4 regions of the Streptomyces sp. NPDC091282 genome follow, and region 3 is predicted to be linked to each of the others. Evidence: riboswitches for the same ligand, from Rfam matches in the RefSeq annotation. Region 3 holds a riboswitch; each other region holds the start of a gene.

Region 1 (4,631 bases), on a different contig from region 3:
GAGAACATCCTCTATCTCGGTACGGCGTTCGGCACCGACCGGCTCTCCGGCGATTCCGGTATCGCCTCGGTCACCGCCGCGACGTTCTTCGTCCGCATCGTCATGTCCCCGTTCGCGCATCCCCTGTTCACCGTCCTCACCGGCATCGGCTTCGGCGTCGCCGCGCTCTGCGGGGAACGCCAGCGGGCGCGGCGGGCGCTCGCCCCGGTGGCCGGGCTGCTGCTCGCGATGGGCATGCACGCGCTGTGGAACGGCTCGTCGTCGTTCGGGCAGTACGGGTTCTTCGCCGTGTACGGCATGTTCATGGTGCCGGTGTTCGGGCTGCTGACCTGGCTGGCGGTCTGGACCCGGCAGCGGGAGCTGCGGACCGTCCGGGAGGAACTGCCCGCGTACGTGTACGCCGGCTGGATGGGACCGGCCGAGCCGTTCGTGCTGGGCTCGATGCGGGCGCGGCAGATGGCCCGGGAGTACGCCGCCTACCACTTCGGCAAGCCGGCCGGCCGTGCGGTGGCCGCCTACGAGGCGGACGCGACGACGCTCGCCCTGCTCCGCCGCCGGGGACGGCGGGGCCGGGCGGACGCCGACTTCACGGTGCGGGAGCGGCAGCTGCTCACGGCGCTGTGGGACCGGCGCGAGCTGGTCCGTCCGGCCCTGGACTACGCGGCCCGCGCCGCGGCCCCGAACGGCCGGCCGGGGTACGGGGCCTACCCGCCCCCGGCCGGTGGCGCACCCGGCTGGTACGGGGCCCCGGCGCCGTACGCGCCCCACAACCCGTACGGCGGCTCGTACGCGCCGAACAACCCGTACAGCGGCTAGGGCCTCACGAACCTCACGCGGAGGCGGCCGTGAGCCGGTTGAGTTCCTGCTCGGTCAGCTCCAGGCCGGCGACGGCCAGCAGGGCCGGCAGCTGCTCCAGCGAGCGGGCCGAGGCGATCGGGGCGGTGACGGTGGGCTGGGCCGCGAGCCAGGCCAGGGCGACCGTGGGGACCGCGGCGGAGTGGGCCTCGGCGATCTCGTCGAGGGCGGCCAGGACCTTCGGGCCCCGCTCGGTCTCCAGGTACTGGGCGGCGCGGCCCGCGCGGGCGCTGTCCACCGCCGCGCCGGGGCGGTACTTGCCGGTGAGGAAGCCCGCGGCGAGCGCGAAGTACGGGACCGCGGCCAGGCCCGTGCGGGAGGCCAGCTCCTGCAGGGCGCCCTCGTAGGTGTCGCGGGAGACCAGGTTGTAGTGGGGCTGGAGGGCGACGTACCGGGCCAGGCCCTCGCGGTCGGAGAAGTCCAGCGACTCCTGGAGCCGCTCCGCGGTGATGTTGGAGGCGGCGATGTGCCGGACCTTGCCGGCCCGCACCAGCTCGTCCAGGGCGCCGATGATCTCCTCGACCGGGATCTCGGGCTGGTCGAAGTGCGTGTAGTACAGGTCGATGTAGTCGGTGCCCAGGCGGCGCAGGGACGCGTCCGCGGCGGCCTTGATGTTCGCGCCGGACAGGCCGGGGTACTCGGGGTGCTGGCTGACCTTCGTCGCGATGACGACGTCGGCGCGGTTGCCGCGTTCCTTGACCCACTTGCCGATGACGGTCTCGGACTCACCGCCCTGGTGGCCCTCGATCCAGGCCGTGTACGCGTCGGCGGTGTCCACGAAGTTGCCGCCCGCGTCGGTGTACGCGTCGAGGACGGCGAAGGAGGCGGTCTCGTCGGCGGTCCAGCCGAAGACGTTGCCGCCCAGGCAGAGCGGGAACACCTCCAGATCGGAGGCGCCGAGCTTGCGGAGGGAGCCGGATGCGGGAGAAGCGGAAGAAGGGGTCATGTCCCAGTTCAACACCGGCCGCCTGCGGACCGATGCCGCCGCAACGCGAAGTTCTCGTAAAAGCGGAAGGCCCCGGCCCGGCCCGGGACACACCGGACCGGCAGCCCTGACGTCGGGGGGGTGTCGTCAGGGCCGCCGGGGATCAGTGGGGTCGGTCAGGGGTTGAGGCCCTTGCCGCGCAGCCAGGTCATCGGGTCGATGCCGGTGGCCTGGCCGCCGGGGTGGACCTCCAGGTGGAGGTGCGGGCCGGTGACGTTGCCGGTGGCGCCGACCCGGCCGATGACGTCGCCGGTGGCGACCTTCTGGCCGACCTTGACGCCGATCGAGGACTGGTGGCAGAACCACAGCTCGGTGCCGTCGTCGAGGGTGAGGATCGTGCGGTAGCCGTAGGAACCGGCCCAGCCGGCCTCCGTGACGGTGCCGCTGTGCACGGCCTTGATCAGGGTGCCGGTGGGAGCGGCGAAGTCGAGGCCGGTGTGGTACCCGGAGGCCCACATGGAGCCGGCCTGCCCGAAGGTGCCGGTGATCGTGTACGAGACGACCGGCAGCGTGTACTGCTTGGCCAGCGCGGCGAGCCGCTTCTGCTCGGCCTGCGCCTTCTCGGCGGCCTGCGCCTTCTCCTTGGCGTCCGCGGCCTGGGTGGCCGCGGCCTTCTCCGCCTTGGCCTCGGCGTCGGAGACCGCCTTGTCGGCGGCGGCCACGGCCTTGGCGGTGGCCCGGACGTCGATCTGGGTCTGCTGCTGCTCGGCCTGGGCGATGATCCGGCTGCGCAGTGCCTCACCGGCGTCGGAGGAGGAGTCCGCGTCGGTGGCGGTCGCCGTGGTGACGCTGCTGAGCGCGGTCTGGGTGGCCTGGTGGCCGGCGCCGTCGCCGAGCAGGGAGTCGACGGAGGACGGCAGGTCGGGCAGCGAGATGGAGACCGGCGGCTTGCCGGTGTTGGCGCTGGCCATGCCGCCCGCGCCGACGGCGGCGATGACACCGACGCCGAGGACCGTGGAGCTGCGGGCGAGTCCGCCGCCGCGCTGCTTGGAGACGCGGTGCCGGCCGCGTACCGGGGCGAGGGACTCCTCGGTGGGGTTCCACTCCTCCCAGGGGCCCTCGTCGGTGCGCAGGCCGCCGTAGCCGTAGGCCTCGGGCTGACGCTGGCTGGGCACGAACGGGGCTGTCGGAGCAGGCCGGTTGGACGCCACGCGGGCGCACTCCTTTCCTTCCGCTGCCTACCGGGTTAGCTGACGGGTTCGGAGCAGGAAGGTCTCCTACGCGCGTATACCGGCCGTTTCGTACCCGGCGACATACGTGCGATTCACCCCAAGTAGGTGGTTCCCCGGTTCCCTTGCGGGATTCGGCGCGTGCGCACGGAGCCGTCGCGGGTGACGGCTGGGACGACCGCGCTGCGTTATCGAACGTTAATAGACGCGGCTGGCAGATTCCAAGCCGTTCTCCTTGATCATTAAGCTTTCAAAGCAAGGACTTACCTGCCACGAACGGTCAAAAACGGTCGAGTTGGCCGTGCGTTCTGCGCGGCACAGGAGTCACGCGCGTTTTGATGGTGACTCAGATGTTATGCGGAGGGCTTCCGTCCGCACACCGAGGGTGACATCCCCCTGGACGGGCGCTCAGGTGCGCCGCACCACCAGCAGCGCCATGTCGTCCGCCATCCGGCCGCCGGTGTGCCGGCGCACCTCGGCCGCGAGACGGGCCAGCAGCGCCCCCGGGGCGGTGCCGGCCCGGCCGGCCAGCCGCCGCTCCGGGTCGAAGAACCGGCCGTGCGCGTCCCGGGCCTCGGAGAGGCCGTCGGTGTGCAGCAGCAACGCGGCCCCGCCCGGGAACGGCCGCTCGGCGGCCCGGTCCGGCCAGGCGCCCAGCTCGCCCATCCCCAGCGGCAGCGCGGCCTCGGACACCTCGACCGGGCGCACCGTGCCGTCGGCGTGCAGCAGCAGCGGCGGCGGATGGCCCCGGTTGACGACCCGGACCGTGCCCTCGCCGTGCGGGAGTTCGGCGAGCACGGCGGTGGTGAACCCCTCGAACGTGTCGACGCCGCCGCGCCGGACGCCCTCGCGGGCCAGCGCCCGTTCCAGCCTCCCCGCCACCGCCTCCAGCGAGGCCTCCTGCTCGGCGGCCTCCCGGAACGCGCCGAGCACCACCGCGACGGCGGCGACCGCGCCCATCCCCTTGCCGCGGACGTCGCCGACGACCAGCCGCACCCCGTACGGGGTGTCCTGGACGGCGTACAGGTCACCGCCGACGAGAGTGCCCTCCTGGGCCGCCTCGTAGCGGGCGGCGATCTCGAAGCCGCCGATCCGTTCGGCGGGCTCGGGCAGCACCGCGCGCTGGGCGGCCTCGGCGACCTCGCGGGCGGAGGCCAGCCGCTGGTCGCCGCGGCGCACGACCCGGTTGATGCCGGCGGCGAGGGCGGAGACGGTGGCCACGGTGGTCAGCTCGGTGACGGCGTCCGCGTCGGGCACGTAGCCGAAGCGCGCGTGCACGGCGTAGACGGCGAGGAAGGAGGCCAGGCCGGTCAGGACCGTGGTGCGCAGGGAGGAGAGGGGAGCGGCGACCAGCGGGGCGGCCGTGAAGAACGGCACGGCCGTGAAGGCGACCGGGGTGAGGGCGTCGTAGAAGACACCGCCGACGATCAGCAGGGCGGGCAGCAGGCGGGCCAGGGTGCGGACGGTCACGGACCCGTCCTCCGGCGCCTCTCCGAAGCCCACGGTACGACTCTCCTCTGTTCCGGGATCCCCCTGCGTGTCCGTCCAGATTTGCGGCTGCGAGCGGAGGGCGGCGAGCGGTGTGGGCCGGGCGGATGAGCGCGGGCGGATGTGACGACGGA
Region 2 (4,631 bases), on a different contig from region 3:
TCCAGGACGTCGTCGGCGAGCTGGAAGGCGACGCCGAGGCGTTCGCCGTACTGGGTGAGGACGTCCACGACCGTCTCGTCGGCGCCGGACATCATCGCGCCGAAGCGGCAGGAGACCGCCACCAGCGAGCCGGTCTTGCCGCCGAGCACGTCGAGGTAGTGGTCCACCGGGTCACGCCCGTCGGAAGGACCGGCCGTCTCCAGGATCTGGCCCGTCACCAGCCGTTCGAACGCGAGGGCCTGGACCCGCACCGCCTCGGGTCCGAGGTCGGCGAGGATCTGCGAGGCGCGGGCGAAGAGGAAGTCGCCCGTGAGGACGGCGACCGAGTTGCCCCAGCGGGTGTTGGCGCTGTCGACACCGCGGCGCACGGCTGCCTCGTCCATGACGTCGTCGTGGTAGAGCGTGGCGAGGTGGGTCAGCTCGACGACCACCGCCGACGGCACCACGCCGGGCGCGTACGGGTCACCGAACTGCGCGGCCAGCATCACCAGCAGGGGCCGGAACCGCTTCCCGCCGGCCCGCACGAGATGCTGCGCGGCCTCCGTGATGAACGGGACCTCACTCTTGGTGGCTTCTAGCAAGCCCTCCTCGACAGCCGTCAATCCGGCCTGGACATCGGCTTCCAGAGCCTGGTCCCGCACGCTCAGCCCGAACGGCCCGACGGTCACGAGGGGTCTCCTGTCTGCTGGTGTCCACTGGCGCTTACACGGTTTGTCGATAGGTCGCTGCCATCACTCAAGTCAGCGTATCCGGTCAGGTTTCGATCACCGAGGGCGCCCACCGTTACACCCCGGGCGCTATCGGATCACGACCGGTATGTTTTTGATCAGCCGATACGACCTGACATCTCATGACTTAACAGGAAGTACCGGCTCTTGTCGCGAAACCGTGGTGAACCGGAGGCACGCGGTGCCCCGGACCGGAGGTACCCCTTCCGCCGCCCGTCGATGCCGGCCGGCCCCACTTCGCGGGCCCCTCACCCCGGATAAGAACAATTCGGACAATTTTCAGAATTGCCTGTGACGCCCACCACTTCACCTGCCCCAATCGAGGCAATGCATACAAATCACGGCGTCCCGCTATTCCGTCGGCACCCGGAAAAGGGCATTCAATGAATCCCTCTTGTCCGATTCGCCGCAATTGCCACTTCGTGAAGTGGGTCACGTGGCCCTGAGTGCCACAAATGCGGTGAGGTGACCCTTTCTTCCCTTGCGCCATAAGCGAGTTGAGGCTTGGCAACCGCAAAGGATCAAGTGCCCCATACGACTCAGATCAAGGTCAATGGGTGCGTTGTGTGCATCAGGTGCTTGTTTCGGACATGTGCTCTCGCATACGTTCCGGCTCACCGGGCGGACGCCGAATCCTGCCGCCGCCCGTCGTGACCCATCGACGAGTTCATTCGCACGGCAGGAGCGGGGGAACCAGGTAAGCCGCCGGACCGGGCGACGGACGTCACCGAAGGACGTCGTACCGGAATGGCTAGGGGTGAAGTCGCTCCGCCTCAGGGCGGTGCGGCCGGGCACTCCCCGGTCCCGAACCCGACAGCTCACCTCGCAGGCGACGGAGAGGAACTTCGCCATGTCTGCTGTCTCCCAGCACCGCCGTCCCCGCCGTAACCCCCTCCTGCGCAGGCTCACCCTCGCGGGGACCGGCGCCGCCGTTCTCGCCCTTCCGCTCATCGGGGCGACCGCCGCCTCCGCCGCCACGTCCACCGCCACGACGGCTTCGTCGGCCGCCACGGCCTCCACGACACTCGCCGGGTACCCGAACAACCTCGACGGCTGGATCCGCGAGTCCCTCGCGATCATGGCCGAAAAGAAGATCCCGGGCACCTACGACGGCATCTACCGCAACGTGATGCGCGAGTCCTCGGGCAACCCGAGTGCCATCAACCTCTGGGACTCCAACGCCGCCAAGGGCATCCCGTCCAAGGGCCTGCTCCAGGTGATCGACCCGACGTTCAAGACCTACCACGTGGACGGCACGTCGTTCGACGTCTACGACCCGGTCGCGAACATCACCGCCGCCTGCAACTACGCCGCCGCGCGGTACGGCTCGATCGACAACGTGCACGGCGCGTACTGACCGGCGCGTACTGACCGGCGCGTACTGACCGGCTTCGTCAGCCGAAGAGTCGTTCGAGGACGACGGCCACGCCGTCGTCCTCGTTCGACGAGGTGATCTCGTCGGCCACCGCCTTGAGTTCGGGATGGGCGTCGGCCATCGCCACCCCGTGGGCCGCCCAGTCGAACATCGGGACGTCGTTGGGCATGTCCCCGAAGGCGACCGCCCGCTCCGGGCTCAGCCCGAGCCGGTCGGCGGCCAGCGCGAGACCGGTCGCCTTGGTCACGCCGCACGGCTGCAGCTCGACCGTCCCCGGTCCCGACATGGTGACCGTCGCCAGCGACCCGACCACCGCGCGGGCGGTCGCCGCCAGTTCGTCGTCGGACAGGGCGTGGTGGCGCAGCAGCACCTTGCTGATGGGCGCGCGCCACAGGTCGTCGCGCCGGCCGACCCGCAGCGCGGGCAGCGTCGGGTGGGGCATCCGGTAGCCCGGCTCGATGAGCGTGAGCCCGTCCACGCCGTCCTGGTCGACCGCCGCGTACACCTGGCCGACCTCGGCCTCGATCTTGCCCAGGGCGGTCTCCGCCAGGTCCCGGTCCAGGGTCACCGACCAGAGCAGCCGGTCCGCGCCGGCGTCGTACACCTGGGCGCCCTGGCCGCAGACCGCGAGTCCCGTGCAGCCCAGGTCCCCCAGGAGAGGGCGCACCCTCGGCGCGGGGCGCCCGGTCACCACGAGATGCCGGGCCCCGGCCCGGGCCGCCCGCGCGAGCGCGGCGAGCGACCGTTCCGACACGGTGTCGTCGGCACGCAGCAGCGTGCCGTCCAGGTCGGTGGCGATCAGTGAGTACGGCGTGGGTGCGACCATGATCAGAGAATACGGACAGCACGCCCGGGAGACTCACCGCGCGTTCCGGCCTCAAATGACGCCCGCGTCCACGGTGATGGGACGTCCGATGGGGCGTCCCGCTACGGAGCACGTGCCGTCCGCGGCGGGACGGGGTCGGCGGACGACGGGACGCGGTCGGCGGTCGGCGGTCGGCGGTCGGCGGTCGGCCGAGAACGGCAGACGGCAGACGGCAGACGGCAGACGGCAGACGGCCGGGAACGGCGGCCGCGGCCGGTGCGGACGGTGGTCCGGTGGCTAGTTCGTGGACGTGCCCGAGCCGCGGCGGTTGGTGCGCCACAGCTCGTACAGGTGCTTCGCGCCCGGTCGCACGAGGCGGGCGAGCATCGTGACGAACGGCAGCGGATCGTCACCGGCGAGCCAGGCCAGCTCGGTGCCGCTCGGCCGCCCCGGCGCGTGCGGTGTGGTGTAGCCGCTGCGCCGGTAGGCGAGGAGGGCGGGCAGGTCGATGTTCTCCACCACGTACCGCTGCCCGGCCCGCTGTTCCCCCTCCGGGACCCGGCGCCCGGTCAGGTCCAGGTGCATCGCGCGGACCACGTCCACCCCCGACTCGCTCTCGAAGAGCCGGAACTGGGCGCCCATCCGCGGGTTGAAGTCGAGCAGTTTGTACCGCCCGTCGCGGCGGTCGAAGCGCAGGTCGAGGTCGATGACGCCGGTGAAGCCGATCTGTTTGACGAAACGCGCGGCGAGGTCGGCGAGTTCCGGGTTGTCGACGACGTACGCGTTGGCCGTCATGCCCGCGTGCGGCGGCCACGAACGCACCTTCACGCCGGTGAACAGGGCGAGCGGGTTCGCGTCGGCGTCGGCGTAGGCGTGCACGATCCAGTCCTCGGCGTCCTCCCTCGGCAGGTACTCCTGGAGGATGACCCCCGGACGGGTGCCCCAGTCGCGCGCGAGAGCGAGCAGTCCCTCGCGCGTGGCGATCTTCGTCGTGCCGTTGACGGCGGGCCTGCTGCGCCGTACGAAGGCCTCGCGGTTCTTCGCGACGATCGGGAAGCGGGCCTTCTCGGCGAAGTCGGCGATGTCGTCGTACGACTGCGGGAAGGCGGCCGCGGGGCTGGAGATGCCGTGTTCCGCGCACAGTTCGTGCAGTCCCTGCTTGCTGGCGAGCCGGCGCGGCAGCGCGGGGTCCACGCGCGGGAAGAGGAAGCGGTCGCCGAGCGCGTCCTGGTGCTCGGCGATCAGGACGGCGGCCTCCTCGTCGGTGGGGATCAGCACGGTCGGACGGCCGATGCGGCGGCCGATGCGGAGCAGTCCCTCGACCAGGTGGTCCGGTTCCTCGGCGCCGGTCGTCGGCCACACGAACGCCCGTTTGAGGTAACGGGAGGAGGCCGCCGGCGTGTAGGCGTCCTCCGTGATCGCGTACATGGGAACGCCCATGCGGCCCAGGCTGCGAATCGCGCCGACCCCGCCGTGATGCAGCGGATAGTCGCCGAACTTGACGATCAGGCCCGGTACCTCGCGATCCGCGTCGAGCGGCATGCTGACGGCACTCCCGGCCACGGGTCCCCCCACGTGTTCCCCCTACGGACCGGACCCACCCCGTCCGTGTCCCCCAAAGGACGCTAAGCCGGAATTGCACCCTCCGACAAGGCTTATCCGGACATTGCGAACTCTTTAGACACTGCCGCGACAGCCGACTCACCCGTAACGTGTGGCGCGA
Region 3 (4,631 bases):
GCGCTCGTGTAGACGTGCGGCAGACCGGTGCCGCCCGAGCTGTCCGAGCCGTTCTTCGTGGCGGTGGGCTCGGTCGCCGGCTCGGAGGGCTCGGTCGCCGGCTCGGACGGGTCGGCGCTGCCGGTCTCGGCCGGCGGGTCGGCCGGGGCCGCGGTGTCGCTCGGCTCGGTGACCGGGCTCGCGGTGTCGGACGGCGGGTCCTGCGGGGTCGCCGACTCGGACGGGTCGGGTTCGGCGCTCTGCGACGGCGGCTGCTCGCCGGCTCCCGCGCCGCAGGTGCGGCCGGAGTTGATGCAGTCGACCATCTTCCGCATCAGGTCCTCGTCGAAGACGTTGATGAAGTCGCCGTGGTCGGTGACCGGCTTGTGCAGCTGCTCGGGGAACGAGTCCACCGCGAACAGCGGGACCGTGCGGCCGCCGTCGGCGAGGCTCGGCGCGTCCACGGCGTAGACGATGCGCTGCACCAGCTGCGGGATGGCCTCGAACCCGGCCGGGCAGCTGCCGTCGGCGGCCTCGAACGCCACGTGGGTGCGGTGGTTGGCGCTGTCGATGTTCCGGCCGTCCCAGCAGCTCTGGAACCTGAACGTGCGCACCACGTCACTGCCCTTGGGACACAGCGGGTACTTGTCCTTGAGCTGCCGGTCCTCGAAACCGGTACAGCTCCAGGAGGCGTTGGCGTTGGCCGGGCCGTTGACGAAGGACTTGGCGTCGCCGGTGATGATGCGCAGCAGCCGCGGCATCTCGGTGACCTTCGAGGTCGGGTTGCCCTCGAAGGTGAGCGTCACCTGCTTCGCCGTCACGATCTGCCCGGCGTTGCCCTCGGTGCCGCCGCCCGGCTTGTCGGCGTCGCGCTCCTGCTTGCCGTTCTGCAGCCGCAGCACGGGCCAGTAGTACGTCGACTTGTCGCCGCGGTCCGCGCAGCTCGTGTCGGCCTTGGCGAGGTCGTCGTCGCTGGCGAACGCGTTGTTGGACTGGTTGCCGATGTAGTCGTGGAAGTGGTGGGCGCCGTTGGAGACGCCGGGCGCCACGATCACGTTGTCCGAGTTGAACAGGCCGTTGGCGTTCACCCCGCAGCTGGAGGAGAAGGTGCCGGTGGAACCGCCGGACTGCTCGGCGGGGGTCGCGGCGTTGGGCTGCACGCCGGTGATGTCGGCGTAGTCGGCGGCGACGGGACCGTTGCCGCCCTGGCCGCCGCTGCCGGTACCTGCACTGGCACTCGCACTCGCGCTCGCGCCCTGGCTCGGCGCGCCGCTGTCCTGCGGCGACGCCGACTGGCCGCCGCTGCCCTGGTCCGAGGAGCGCAGGGTGCAGGCGGCGAGGTCGTCGAGGCCCTGCGGACGGTCGCCCGCACGGCCGATGGCGTCGGCGATCCGCTGCAGGGACTGCGACCGCTTCTCCTTCAGCGGCGCCAGGATCATCCCGTCGGCGGCACCGGGGTCCTGCTGGATCGCCGCCGCCTGCTCCTTGAGCTGCTGGTAGGCGGCCGCGATCTGCTGGTCCAGCTGCGCGAGTTCGTCGTCGACGTCGGCCCGCGCCGCGTCGGGCACGGTGGTCAGGCGGCTGCCGACGTCGGGGCAGTAGACGGTGGGCGCGGACAGCACCTGGGCCGTCTGCCCGGTCTGCTGGTCCGAACTCCCCTCGGTCGCCGAGGCGTAGACGTTCACCGCGACCAGTGTTCCGCCGCCGAGCATCAGGGCGACCGCTGCGAAGGTCGCGCGTTGTGCGCCGGTAGGGCGTCTGCGCCTGTTGGGTCTCAAGGTCGTTCCCCTGCGTGTCGTGGTCGGCCGGGCATGGAAATCCCCCCGCCCTGTACGCGGCACGGCACCCCTGTGTTCAACGGCCCCGCGAATTCACGGCAATCTCATAGGAAGCCGCCGTACGGGCCGCCCCGGCGCGGGTCCGGCACCTCGAACGCTACGACGAACATCACAATTACGTATCGGACATTAGCCACCTCAACCTTCACACGAGTGACACAAGTTGGCTAGGTTGACGGGCAAGCCGCTCGGCTCCCCCCGGCGAATCCCGTCGGGCCGCGCGGCCTCCGCCCAATCCGGTGCCCAACGGGGCTTTCCGGAGCCGGGGACCCAACCGAACCACTGGGGTGAATCGGCCGACCGCCCTGAGGGGCCGCGGCCGTAGGGCATGCCTTCCGGATCGACCCGCCCGAACCCGACAGCTAACCCGGTCGGCGGAGTACGGAAGGAGCACGACCCCCATGGCGCCCGAGAGCCGTGACGAGGTTCGCCGACGGATCGACAGCCTCTACGACCAGGCCGAGAACGCCACCGGGAACTACAACGCCACGCGTGCGATGAACGGGGGCTCGCGGTCCCGCGGGGTCCCGCTGTTCAAGCGGCCGCGGCGTGACGACCCGGGCCTGGAGAGCATCGCCCGTGAGTGGTTCGACGGAGCGCGCTCCCGGCTCGGACCGAGCGTCCCGGCGGCGCTGCCCGCCGACCGGCAGCCCGCCCGTCCCGGCCCGCGCCGGCCCGTCAGCGCGATGGCGGCCGACCTGATCGGCCAGCTGGAGGACTCCGGACCGGACCGTCCGGAGCTGACCGCGGGGCCGTCCGCGAACGGCGGCATCGAGGTGGTCCGCGAGCCGGCGGAGCGCCCGCAGCGGGAACTGACGGCCGGCTCCCAGGCCGCCCTGCCGCCCGGGCCGTCCGCCGCGGCCAAGGCGCTGCCCGCCGCCGCGCCCAGGCGGGCGACGCCGGGCGCGTCCAAGACCAGGAGCCAGCTGAAGATCGCCAAGGCGCGCGAGATCCTGTCGCAGCGCACCGGGCGGCGCGCCGTCGCGGCCCTCGAACCGGCCGCGCCCGCCCCGGCCGCCCCGACGCCGTGGCCCGTCGCGGAAGCCCAGCCCCCGGCGCAGCACTGGCCGGCCCCCGCCGGCCTGCCGGGCCAGTACGGCGACACCGGCGCCTTCGCGGCGGACGCCCTGACCGGCACCGGCGCCTTCGCGGCCGTGACCGTGACGGAGACGGCGATCCCGGTGATACCGGCCACGGACACGGGCTCCTTCCGGGCCGTGTCCCCGGGCGACACGGGCGGCATCCCGCAGATACCCGCCCTGGACACCGGCGGCTTCCGCATCATGAGCCCCGGCGCACCCCAGCCCCAGCCCCCGGCGGACACCGGCGGCTTCCCGGCCATGCCCCCGAGCGACACGGGCGGCATCCCGGCGGTACCCGCCCTGGACACCGGCGGCTTCCGGGTCATGAGCCCCGGCGCCCCTCAGCCCATGTCCGCGGCGGACACCGGCGGCTTCCCGGCCATGTCCCCGGGTGACACCGGAGGCATCCCGCAGATACCCGCCACGGACACCGGCGGCTTCCGCATCATGAGCCCCGGCGCACCCCAGCCCCAGCCCCCGGCGGACACCGGCGGCTTCCGGGTCATGACACCCGGTGGTAGCGGCGGGCTTCCCGGCGCGGCGCCCATGGACTCGGCCGTGCCGTCCGCCGTGAGCCCGGGTGACACCGGTTCCTTCCGGGTCATGACGCCGGGCGCCACGGGCACCTTCCGGATGCCGGACGACACCGGCTCGTTCCCGGCCATGACACCGACGGACACCGGCAGCTTCCCCGCCATGGCACCGGCGGACACCGGCGCCTTCCCCGCCATGACGCCCGCGGACACCGGCGCCTTCCCCACCGCCGTGCCCGGCCAGGCTCCGGTGGCCGGTGGTTCCTTCCCGGGGGCGGCCGTCGCCTATCCCGGCGCGCCCCAGGCCGTCGTGGAGGCCGTTGCGCCCGCCGTCCAGTACGGCATGCCGTCGGCCGACTTCGGCACCGGGGGCCTCCCCGTGGCCGCGCCCGCCGTGGACATGGACATGGGCGGTTACGCCACCGCCGGTTACGCCGCCGCCCCGGCCATGGCCGCCGTACCCCAGCCGCCGATGCCGACGGCGGTCGCGGACCCGCCGTGGGCGATGCTGGCGACTCCCGCCGCGCCCGTCGAGCCGCCCTTGGCGATGGCCGCCGCCGCATCGCTCGCCGCGGCACCGCTCCCCGTCGCGACGGTCCCGCCGATGCCCGCGGTGGTCACCGCGGCCGTCCCGACGGTGCCCCCCGTGGCCGTCGCCGACCCGCTGCCCACCGCTCCCCCGGCCGCGCCGTTCGTGCCCGCCGCCGTGGCCGAGCCCGGCAAGGCGATGAAGGCGCTGGCGTTCGCCCGCGCGCAGATCGGGCGGCCCTGCGTCTGGGGCGCGACCGGTCCTGAGTCGTACGACTGCTCCAGCCTGACCCAGGCCGCCTGGCGGGCCGCCGGGGTGTCGCTGCCGCGCAGCGCGCCGGAGCAGGCCTTCGCCGGCACGCCGCTGACGCATGCCGCCGTCGAGCCGGGTGACCTGGTCTTCTTCTTCGACGACGACAGCCACGTCGGGGTCTACGCGGGCGACGGCATGATGATCCACGCGCCCAGCCCCGGCGCCTCCATCCGCGAGGAGTCGATCTACAACGCCGGCGAGTCGGCCATCCACCGGGTGGTGCGCCCGGCCTGAGCCGGGCCGTCCGGGTCAGACCCTCCGCCGCCGGGTGCGCCAGCTCTCGTGGTGGTCCAGGAGGGTCTGCTCGACGGGCCGGTAGGCCAGGCCCAGTTCGCGGACGCTCCGGCCGTTGTCGACG
Region 4 (4,631 bases), on a different contig from region 3:
GCGGCGGATCTCCAGGGTGCCGCGGGGCGGCAGCGGCGGCCACGGCTGGTCCGGGTCGGCCGGCACGTCGAGGCCGAGCACCTGGCCGGCCCGCAGCGCCACTCGCGTGTGCCCCTCGGGAGACAGGTGCAGCCGGTCGCCGTCCCAGGCCCGCCGGTCCTGCACGGTCTTCAGGGACCACAGGTCGAGCACCGGGCAGCCGTACCGGTCGGCGACGGCGCGGACATGGCCGTTGTAGGTGGCGATCTTGCCGCGCAGATGCTTGAGGACCGGCACCCCGCGGGTGTCGAAGCCGGTGGTCACCAGGACCGTCCCGACGGCCTCGGTGAGCCGGGCCACGGCCCGCTCGAACCGCTCGGCCACCTCGTCGGGGTCGGTGCCGGGGCGGATGATGTCGTTGCCGCCCGCGCTGAAGGAAACCAGGTCCGGGGCGAGTTCCACGGCCCTGGGCAACTGCTCCGCCACGATCTGGTCGAGCAGCCTCCCGCGCACCGCGAGGTTGGTGTAGTCGAAATCGCCCTCGGGCCGCCGGTCCGACAGCAGGACCGCGAACCGGTCCGCCCAGCCGACGAACGCCCCGTCGGGGCCGGGGTCGCCGACGCCTTCGGTGAAGCTGTCCCCCACCGCCACGTACGACCCGATCACTGATGCCTTGTCACTCTTCGAATCGTCTGCCACGTCGGGTCATGATTCACCTCGGACTGTGACCTACGCGACCGTAATAAAGGGTTGACGACCGGTGAGATAAGACACTTGTAAATAGTCGACCAAGCCAGGAATAAGCCTCTGAGCAGGGGCGTTGAAGCGTCGATCGCCCGAAGGCCGGACCCGGGGATCAGGGGTCCGGCCTTCGGAGTGCGTGGCGCCTCGCAGGTGTCGACGGGTCAGCCGACGGTGACGCCCTTCGAGCGGAGGTAGGCGACCGGGTCGAGGTCGGAACCGTAGTCGGGGGTGGTCCGGATCTCGAAGTGGAGGTGCGGGCCTGTGACGTTGCCGGTGGCGCCGGAGAGGCCTATCTGCTGACCCTCGGTCACGGTCTGGCCGACCGAGACGGAGAGCGCGGAGAGGTGGCCGTACTGCGCGTAGTGGCCGTCGGCGAGCCGGATGACGACCTGGTTGCCGTAGGCGCCGCCCCAGCCGGCCGTGACCACCGTGCCCTCGCCGACGGCCTTGACCGGGGTGCCGGTCGGGACGACGAAGTCGACCCCGGTGTGGTAGCCGCTGGACCACATGCTGCCGGCGACGTGGTAGCGGGTGCCGAGGGTGCCGCCGGTCACCGGGAGGGTGAAGCCGGAGACGGCCGTCGCGGAGTTGTCCGAGGAGGAGCCCGGGTCCGAGGACGGTGCGGCGGGGGTGTCGGACCGGGTGGGCGCCGGAGCGTCCGGCCGGGAGTCCCGGCTCGGGCGGTCGGGCGCGGCGTGGCGGCCGCCGAGCGTGAGTTCGAGACCGGGGTGGATCAGCGAGGGGTTGGCGCCGACCGCCTGCCGGTTGTCGGCGTAGAGCCGCTGCCAGCCGCCGGCCACGTCGTGCTCGTCGGCGATCTTCGCGAGGCAGTCGCCGGAGACCACGGTGTAGACGCGGTGCGTGGAATTCCCGGTGCCGGAATTCTGGGCGGCGGATTTCCGCGCGGCCGTCTTCGCGACGGTCGGAATCGACTGCGCGGCCTTTTCGGAAACGGTCTGCGTGGTGGCCGCGTGGGCGCCGGTGGCACCCATGAGCGGCAGGGCCAGCGCGGCGCCGCCGGTTCCGGCGACGGCCATCGAGCGCGTGAGGCGCGGGGACTTGGGACGGCGGTGCTTACCCTTCGCGGGCATGACGCATTCCTCTCCGGCGCCTGCGAGGTGAGCTGTCGGGTTCGGGCTGGAGCTGCCCGGCCACGCGGGAAGACGTGGCTACACCCCTAGCCGTCCCGGGAACCGGAACAGGCGGTCATACCTGGTGGGTCCCCCGCTCCTGCCGGGCACGGGTGAGTGTGTGTGGGGACTCCGGTCGGCGGCAGGATTCGGCGTTCCGTCCGGATGCGTGGTGAACGTAAGCGAGCAGGAGGGACGTGAACAAGAGCCCGGTTCCGTCCGTCCTGGTTTCACTTGATCCGTTATGGGAATTCCCGGTCACTCTCCGTGAATTCCCGGCTTTCGCGCACCCTCAATCCCCGGGAAAGCCACCGGAATTACGTGAGCATGACGCACGACGGACGGTCACGAATATGACGCTCCTCACGCACGTCCCGCCACGTCCGTCTATTCCATAACTAGTACGAACGAAGGCGCCACTTCGGACATAAGACTCAGATCCGGCGCAACCTGACAACCGTCGCATCCAGGTCGCCGCGCAGTTCCGTGCGCAACCCGTGGTGCAACAGCACGGCGCCGCGGAGTATTTCGCCCGTCTCCCGGTCCTCGTACGAGGCCGCCGGGTCGAGCCCCTGGAGCCGCAGGGCCGGCATCGGCTCGCCGTAGCTCTGGGCCTGGAGCCAGGCGAGCACCACGGTCTCGTCGCCCAGGGTGTACTGCACCGCGCTGAGCCCGCCGGCCGGCGGCCGCAGCCGGAACTGGTCGCCGCGCTGCACCAGGGGCCGGATGTCCTTGTAGAGCTCCACCCAGCGGGCGGCCTCCGCCAGCTCGTCCTCGGTCCACCGCGAGAGGTCGCCGCCGATGCCGAGGGCGCCCGCCATGGAGCTGACGAAGCGGAAGCGCAGGCTGCTGACCCGGCCGTTGAGCTGGTGGTTCGGGCTGTCGGTCACCCAGGCCGACATCACCCGGGCCGGATGGATCTGGCTGAAGCCGTGCTGGATGGCGAGCCGGTCCAGCGGGTCGGTGTTGTCGGAGGTCCACACCTCGTCGGTGCGGCTCATGATGCCGAGGTCGATCCGGCCGCCGCCGCCCGAGCAGGACTCGATGGCCACGTCCGGGTGGGCCGCCCGGATCCGGTCGATCAGGGCGTACAGCCCGCGGACGTGGTCGACCCACAGCCGCTGCGGGTACGGCTCGCCGGGCCAGCCCGCGTCCGTGAAGCAGCGGTTGAAGTCCCACTTCACGTAGTCGATCGGAGCGCTGGACAGCAGGGTGTCCAGCTGCTCCCACAGGTACTCCCGGACGTCCTCGCGGGCGAGGTTGAGGACGAGCTGATTGCGCAGTTCCGTGCGCCTGCGTCCCTGCTGGAACTGCACCCAGTCGGGGTGCGCGCGGTACAGGTCGCTGTCCGCGTTGACCATCTCGGGCTCGACCCAGATGCCGAACTGCATGCCGAGGGCGTGCACGTGGTCCGCGAGGGGCTTCAGGCCCTCGGGGAAGCGGTCCGGGTTGGGCGTCCAGTCACCGAGGCCCGCGCGGTCGCTGGTCCGGGCGCCGAACCAGCCGTCGTCGACCACGAACAGCTCGACGCCGATCGCGGCGGCCCGCCGGGCGAGGACGGCCTGCTGCTCCTCGGAGATGTCGAAGGTGGTGGCCTCCCAGGAGTTGAACAGCACCGGCCGGTCCCGCTCGGCGTCCGGGATGACGTACGCGCGCTGGTAGGCGTGCCAGGCACGGCTCGCGCCGCCGAAACCGCCCTCGCTCCACAGGCCCGCGAAGACCGGGCTGGTGTACGACTCGCCCTCGGCCAGCATGAGCAGGCCCGAGTCGTCGTAGCCGGCGCCGCCGGTGATCTGCACGCGCGCGTCGGGCAGTTGGGCGACGGCGATCCGCCAGGAGCCGGACCAGCCCAGCGCGCAGCCCCAGACCTCGCCGCGCTCCTCGGTGGCGTCGGTGTCGAGGGCGACCCAGGGCAGGTGCTGGTGGCCGGTGTGGCCGCGGCGGCTGCCGATCACCTTCTCGCCGTAGGTGAGCGGGGCGCGGGTGAGGCGGGACTCGGCGGCCCACCGGCCGTGCAGCTGGGACAGGCGCCAGCCCTCGCGGTCCGGGAGCGTCCAGGCGGCCGGGTCGGCCCGCAGCAGCTCCAGGGGCGCGTGAGCCCGGTTGTCGACGGTGACCCAGCGTTCGACGACGTCGCCGCGCATCCGGTAGTGCAGGGTGAGGAGGATCCCCGCGTCCTTGAACCGCAGCCGCAGTCCGTCACCGTCCGCGCCGGTGCCCTCGTCCGTCTCGTACGACTCGAAGGTCCACTCGGTGCCGCGGCGCTCCTCGGTGCGCACGGACAGCGCGGGGCGGACGAACCGCGGGCCGCCCTCGACGGGGTACTCCTCGCGGCCGTCCAGCGGGGACTCGAAGGGCCAGTAGCCGGGCAGCGCCCGGGTGCTGAGCTGCTCGGCGTCGGCGAGCCCGATCCTCGGGCCCCAGTGCAGGTGGAGCAGCTCGTCGTCCTCCGTGAGGTGCAGCGCGTAGCTGCTGCCCGGGCCCGACAGGAGCCAGGTACGACCGTTGTCCGCGATGTCCACCACGAGAAACCTCACACAGGTGCCAACAGATCCGCTCAAGCACCAACATCATCAAGGGCGCGGGGCCCCGGAGGCAACGGCTGTGGACAACTCATTGCCCGCGGAAACCGATGTCGTATGGTCGATCCAGTGCCCGTCGGCGAGCAGCGCCGACGGGACCGGCCGGGAGGAGCCCCCGTGACGCAGCAGGTCCCGTCGACCGAGCCCGAGCTGGCCGGGGTACGCAACTTCCGCGACGTGGGCGGCCTGCCGACCG

The links. A riboswitch is a leader RNA that binds a small molecule or an ion and turns the genes downstream of it on or off. The one in region 3 is predicted to bind cyclic di-AMP.
Region 1: another riboswitch for cyclic di-AMP. It lies ahead of ACIQOE_RS23320 (M23 family metallopeptidase); the one in region 3 lies ahead of ACIQOE_RS34355 (C40 family peptidase).
Region 2: another riboswitch for cyclic di-AMP. It lies ahead of ACIQOE_RS14530 (transglycosylase SLT domain-containing protein); the one in region 3 lies ahead of ACIQOE_RS34355 (C40 family peptidase).
Region 4: another riboswitch for cyclic di-AMP. It lies ahead of ACIQOE_RS09915 (peptidoglycan DD-metalloendopeptidase family protein); the one in region 3 lies ahead of ACIQOE_RS34355 (C40 family peptidase).

What each region holds. Positions count from the first base shown of each region.
Region 1 is NZ_JBIVUX010000005.1:19,424-24,054, forward strand. Features, by position in the region: gene ACIQOE_RS23310 (PrsW family intramembrane metalloprotease) at 1-816, shown strand, start outside; gene ACIQOE_RS23315 (aldo/keto reductase) at 830-1,801, opposite strand; gene ACIQOE_RS23320 (M23 family metallopeptidase) at 1,957-2,991, opposite strand; cyclic di-AMP (ydaO/yuaA leader) riboswitch at 2,999-3,159, opposite strand; gene ACIQOE_RS23325 (PP2C family protein-serine/threonine phosphatase) at 3,418-4,512, opposite strand.
Region 2 is NZ_JBIVUX010000003.1:166,395-171,025, reverse strand. Features, by position in the region: gene ACIQOE_RS14535 (polyprenyl synthetase family protein) at 1-668, opposite strand, end outside; cyclic di-AMP (ydaO/yuaA leader) riboswitch at 1,378-1,575, shown strand; gene ACIQOE_RS14530 (transglycosylase SLT domain-containing protein) at 1,579-2,085, shown strand; gene ACIQOE_RS14525 (HAD family hydrolase) at 2,123-2,929, opposite strand; gene ACIQOE_RS14520 (ATP-grasp domain-containing protein) at 3,206-4,450, opposite strand.
Region 3 is NZ_JBIVUX010000009.1:189,709-194,339, reverse strand. Features, by position in the region: gene ACIQOE_RS34360 (DUF1996 domain-containing protein) at 1-1,691, opposite strand, end outside; cyclic di-AMP (ydaO/yuaA leader) riboswitch at 2,036-2,210, shown strand; gene ACIQOE_RS34355 (C40 family peptidase) at 2,219-4,507, shown strand; gene ACIQOE_RS34350 (NAD-dependent epimerase/dehydratase family protein) at 4,523-4,631, opposite strand, start outside.
Region 4 is NZ_JBIVUX010000002.1:617,864-622,494, forward strand. Features, by position in the region: gene ACIQOE_RS09910 (SGNH/GDSL hydrolase family protein) at 1-645, opposite strand, end outside; gene ACIQOE_RS09915 (peptidoglycan DD-metalloendopeptidase family protein) at 885-1,814, opposite strand; cyclic di-AMP (ydaO/yuaA leader) riboswitch at 1,819-1,979, opposite strand; gene ACIQOE_RS09920 (alpha-galactosidase) at 2,288-4,378, opposite strand; gene ACIQOE_RS09925 (tyrosine-protein phosphatase) at 4,553-4,631, shown strand, end outside.